DNA from 2 places in the Delftia sp. DS1230 genome. Region 1 is predicted to be linked to the other one. Evidence: riboswitches for the same ligand, from Rfam matches in the RefSeq annotation. Region 1 holds a riboswitch; the other holds the start of a gene.
The links. Region 1 has a riboswitch for glycine ahead of AAN986_RS02450 (D-amino acid dehydrogenase). Riboswitches for the same ligand answer to the same signal wherever they lie in the genome.
Positions count from the first base shown of each region.

Region 2: it holds a riboswitch for glycine, as region 1 does, so the genes downstream of both, gcvT (glycine cleavage system aminomethyltransferase GcvT) here and AAN986_RS02450 (D-amino acid dehydrogenase) in region 1, are expected to answer to the same signal.

Region 1 covers NZ_CP157763.1:528,329-530,711, forward strand. Annotated here, with positions in the region: gene AAN986_RS02450 (D-amino acid dehydrogenase) at 1-1,321, opposite strand, end outside; glycine riboswitch at 1,415-1,525, opposite strand; gene AAN986_RS02455 (hypothetical protein) at 1,914-2,132, shown strand; gene AAN986_RS02460 (invasin domain 3-containing protein) at 2,175-2,383, shown strand, end outside.
Region 2 covers NZ_CP157763.1:2,573,593-2,575,975, forward strand. Annotated here, with positions in the region: gene gcvH (glycine cleavage system protein GcvH) at 1-284, opposite strand, end outside; gene gcvT (glycine cleavage system aminomethyltransferase GcvT) at 418-1,584, opposite strand; glycine riboswitch at 1,610-1,728, opposite strand; glycine riboswitch at 1,744-1,855, opposite strand; gene AAN986_RS11475 (fatty acid--CoA ligase) at 2,024-2,383, shown strand, end outside.

The DNA.
Region 1 (2,383 bases):
GCGGGCGCACCGTGCCTGCGCTGCGATCCGGGTCCATGGCTGCGGCTCCCAGAAAATCGAAATCCACGGCCGGCCGCCTGCCGCTGACCAGGTCGGCCAGCGCCATGCCGGAGCCGCAGGCATGGGTCCAGCCCAGCGTGCCGTGGCCGGTGTTCAGGAACAGGTTGGCGATGGGTGAGCGTCCGATCAGCGGCACATTGCTGGGCGTGGCGGGGCGCAGGCCGCTCCAGAACTGGGCGCGGCCGGTATCGCCGGCGCCGGGGAACAGCTGCTGCACGCGCCGCACGATGGCCTCGCAGCGCACGGGGTCCAGGTTGCGGTCGTAGCCGTTGAACTCGGCCGTGCCCGCAATGCGCAGGCGGTCGCCTTGCGCGCCCGTGTAGCGCGAGAACACCAGCTTGAACTCGTCGTCCGTGAGGCTGACCTGATAGGCCTTGGCGGGGTCCAGCACCGGCAGGGTCACGGAGTAGCCCTTGGCCGGATAGATGGGCAGGCGCAACCCCAGCGGCTGGGCCAGCAGCGGGCTGAACGAGCCCATGGCCAGCACATAGGCGTCGCCCTGGATGCGTTCATAGCGGCCCTCGGCATTGGTCACCTCCACATGGTCGATATGGCGGCTGGCGCCCGCGCCCGTGGTGCGCAGCGCCGTCACGTGGTGGCTCTGGCGGAACTGCACGCCCGTGGCGGCGGCGATGCGCGCCAGCTCGCGTGTGAAGAGGTTGGCGTCGCCTGATTCATCCTCGGCCGTATAGGTGGCGCCCGCTATCTGCCCGCGCACATGGGCCAGGGCCGGCTCCAGGCGCACGGCCTCGTCGGCATCGATCAGGCGGCGGTCGCAGCCCAGGGCCTGCATCTGCTCGGTGGGCTTGAGCGCGCCCTCGAACTCGCGGGCGTTCGTATAGAAGTGCAGGATGCCCTGCATGCGCTGCTCGTACTGGATGCCGGTGTCCGATCGCAGCTGCTGCAGGGCCTCGCGGCTGTAGGTGCCCAGGCGAACGATCTGCTGGATGTTGTGGCGCGTGCGCGCGGGCGTGCAGTTGCGCAGGAAGGACAGGCCCCAGAGCCACTGGCGCATGTCGGCGCGCAGGCGGAACAGCAGGGGGGCGTCCTGCCGGCCCAGCCAGCCCAGCAACTTCAGCGGTGCGCCGGGGTTGGCCCAGGGCTCGGCATGGCTGACCGAGATCTGCCCGCCGTTGGCGAAACTGGTTTCGGCGCCGGGCGCTGCCTGGCGGTCGATGACGGTCACTTCATGACCGAGGGATTGCAGATAGTAGGCCGACGTGGTGCCGATCAGACCGGCTCCGAGAACGATGACGCGCATGACGATGCCCTTTCAAAGGCATGTGCCGGGTCACGCGAAAGCTGGCCGCTATGGTCTGGATAGCAGGCAGCCGGCGTCCGTCGTGACGCAGCTGCCGCTCCCCCTGTCCTTGGTACCTGAGAGATTCACCACCGTCCATGGGAACGGGGCTTGCTCCTTCGGTGCGTCGCACATTGCGTGCGGCGGCTCTCCAGACGGCATGTTGTGTTTGCAGTACGGAACCTGAGCGTGTATGGGAGTTTGCGCCTTCGGTGAGGCTCGGCACCGTGGCGCCCGCCTGCTCTCCTGCAGGGGCGATTCTATGGGGCTTGCGCAGCCAGTTCCAGTCGTATTGGGGATACCACCAGTTACCTGTATGTGGTGTGGCTGATTCAGGGTATTCCCTAGATCGCTCAAGTGCCTCCCTCGTAGCGCTGGTACGAGTGTCTGGTTTCATGTAAAAAAACTATTGAAATAGAAAAAAACATGATTTAGCCTATCGATATGTGCAGTGGTTTGTCAGTGCATGTTCTGGTCGATTGGACCTGCATGGGTTAACCATGGGTTGTATATATGTCTGATAGGCGACTTACCGTTGCACAGGTGCGGGTCCATGGAAACTGGTCCGTCACTGAAAAAATACAAGCACGGTGAATATGGTTTGTCGAGGGAGGAATGTTTTGCGTCGCAAACCCGACTGAAGGTGTGTCCGCTCAACGGGCAGTGGAGCAGCGCGCAAGCGTTGATGGAAATCTGCCTTTTTTTGATTGACGCGCAGGATCTGCGCGAAACATTTTGCTTCCAATCTCATCGGCTGCAAGGTGAGTTGTGAGCTCGTGATTCAAATAGAACTATTCGAGGTACGGCGATGCAAATGCGCTGGGTACAACTGATGGCCATTGCCATTGGGAAAATCATTTTCCTGTCATATCTCCTTGAGAAAACGGGGAATATCATGCATGCTCTCAATCGCCTGCCTGGTTCGGCATTTTTTCGCAAGTGGCGTGCAGCGAAGTGCCTTTTCTCTTTGCTGCTGCTTTCATGCGCGGGTATCTCATCCACGGCACTGGCAGCGACCATCGT
Region 2 (2,383 bases), 2.0 Mb from region 1:
CCTTCGCCCAGCGGGTCGCTGTTGGCCAGGGAGGGGTCGTCGCGCAGGGCCTCGTTGACTTCGACGATCTCGCCGCTGACGGGCATGTAGACATCGGCGGCGGCCTTGACGGACTCGACCACGCCGGCCACATCGCCCTGGTTGAAGCTGGTGCCCACGGCGGGCAGGTCGACGAACACCACGTCGCCCAGCGCGTCCTGCGCGTGGAGGGTGATGCCGACGATGGCCGCGTCAGGGTTGGCGGCGTTGATCCACTCGTGGTCCTTGGAATACTGGATGCTCATGGCTTGCTCCGATAGAAACTGAAAAAACCTGTGAAAGGCGGTTTGAGAAAGGTCAGTGCGCACTGTAGCGGCATGCGATGGCAGGAAAAACGAATCCGCCGAACTCGATCCACGCCAAGCGCGCAGGCTGTCCTCAACCGCGGTGATAGCGGGGCGCCACGAAGGGCGTGGCCTGCACCTGCATGGGCACGGCCTTGCCGCGCACCATGGCCTGCAGCGTGGTGCCGACGGCGGCGCTGCCCGGCTCCACGTACGCCAGGGCCACGGGCTGGTTCAGCGTGGGCGACAGCAGGCCGCTGGTGACCTGGCCGACCTTGCGGCCGCCGGCATCCAGCAGCTCCGTGCCTTCGCGCACGGGCACGCGCTCCAGGGCCACCAGGCCCACGCGCTTGCGCGTGAGCAGCTTGGGCGACTGCAGCTGGGCCAGCACGGTGGCCGCGCCGGGAAAGCCGCCTTCGCGCTCGCCACCTGCGCGGCGGACCTTCTGCACGGCCCAGTTCAGGGCGGCCTCGGCCGGGGTGGTGGTCGTGTCCAGATCGTTGCCGTACAGGCACAGGCCGGCTTCCAGGCGCAGCGAATTGCGCGCGCCCAGGCCCACGGGCCTGACTTCGGGCTGGGCCAGCAGGGCACGGGCAAAGGCCTCGGCGTGGCTGGCGGGCAGGGAGATCTCGAAGCCGTCCTCACCGGTGTAGCCGCTGCGCGTGATGTACAGCTCGGCGCCTTCCCAGTCGAAGTGGCCGCCTGTCATGAACACCAGGCCGGCCGTATCCGGCAGCAGGCGCTCCATCGCGGCTGCGGCCTGCGGGCCCTGCAGCGCCAGCAGGCCCCGGTCGAACTGGGGCTCGATTTCGCAGCGCTGGCCGATGCGGGCCTGGATGTGCGCCAGGTCTTCATGCTTGCAGGCGCCGTTGACGATCAGGAACAGGTCGTCCTCGCGGCGCACGAACATCAGGTCGTCCAGAATGCCGCCCGCGTCGTTGAGCAGCAGGCCGTAGCGCTGGCGGTGTTCGCCCAGGCCCAGCACGTCCATGGGCAGCAGCGATTCCAGCGCCGCGCCGGCATCCGGGCCGCGCAGGCTGATCTGGCCCATGTGCGAGACATCGAACAGGCCTGCCGCCTCGCGGGTGTGCAGGTGCTCGGCCATCAGCCCCTGCGGGTATTGCACGGGCATGGAGTAGCCGGCAAACGGCACCATGCGCGCGCCCAGTTCCTGGTGCAGGTCGAACAGCGGGGTCCTGAGCAGATCGGTGGTGGAGGCAGCGGACAAGGAGGGCTCTCTTTCAGGCAAGGAACAAGGCATAACGCCATCCCGGTCCTCCGGGATGTGCTGCCCTGCTGTCCGCTTTACCTGAGAGATTCACCCGCACCTTCCATGCGTGGGGCTTGCTCCTTCGGTGGATGGGGCACACCGCCGTGCCCTGCATCTCTCTCCAGCTAGGAACGCCTGCGGCCGTGGCGGCAGGCGGTGCCAGTCCTTTTGCCTGAGCGTTCGGGACGAACCCTGCGCCTTCGGCGGTGCCGCTGCCTGTGACCATTGCGGCCGGGCGGGCACTCTCTCCTGACCGGCGCATTCTAGCTGCGGCCAGCGTCCGTGCGGCTTCGGGATTTCCGCGGGCCGACCGCAGCTCCATGCGCTTGCCTGCATGGATGCATTTGCAAATTGCATAACTGTCTAAAAAATCTCCTACATTGAGATGCATCGATATATGAATCTCGTGAGCGAGAAGGAAGAAGCGCACATGCAGCAGACGCTGGGAGACACATTGGCCTGGCCGGCACGTTACCTGCCGAACAAGGAAGCCCTGGTCGCGTGGGAGGGCGGCGAGCGCCGCGCCTGGACCTACGCCCAGCTCGATGCCGAAGTCAACCGCCACGCCCACGGCCTGGCCGAGCTGGGCATAGGCCATGGCGACGTGGTCGCGGCCTTTCTCTACAACACGCCGGCCTTTGTCTTCACCATGCTGGCGGCCGCGCGCCTGGGCGCGATCTTCAATCCCATCAACTACCGGCTGGCGGCGCAGGAGCTGGCCTTCATCCTCAAGGACGGCGCAGCGCGCGCCCTTGTGTTCGAGCACGAGGGCGGCGAGGTGGCCGCACGC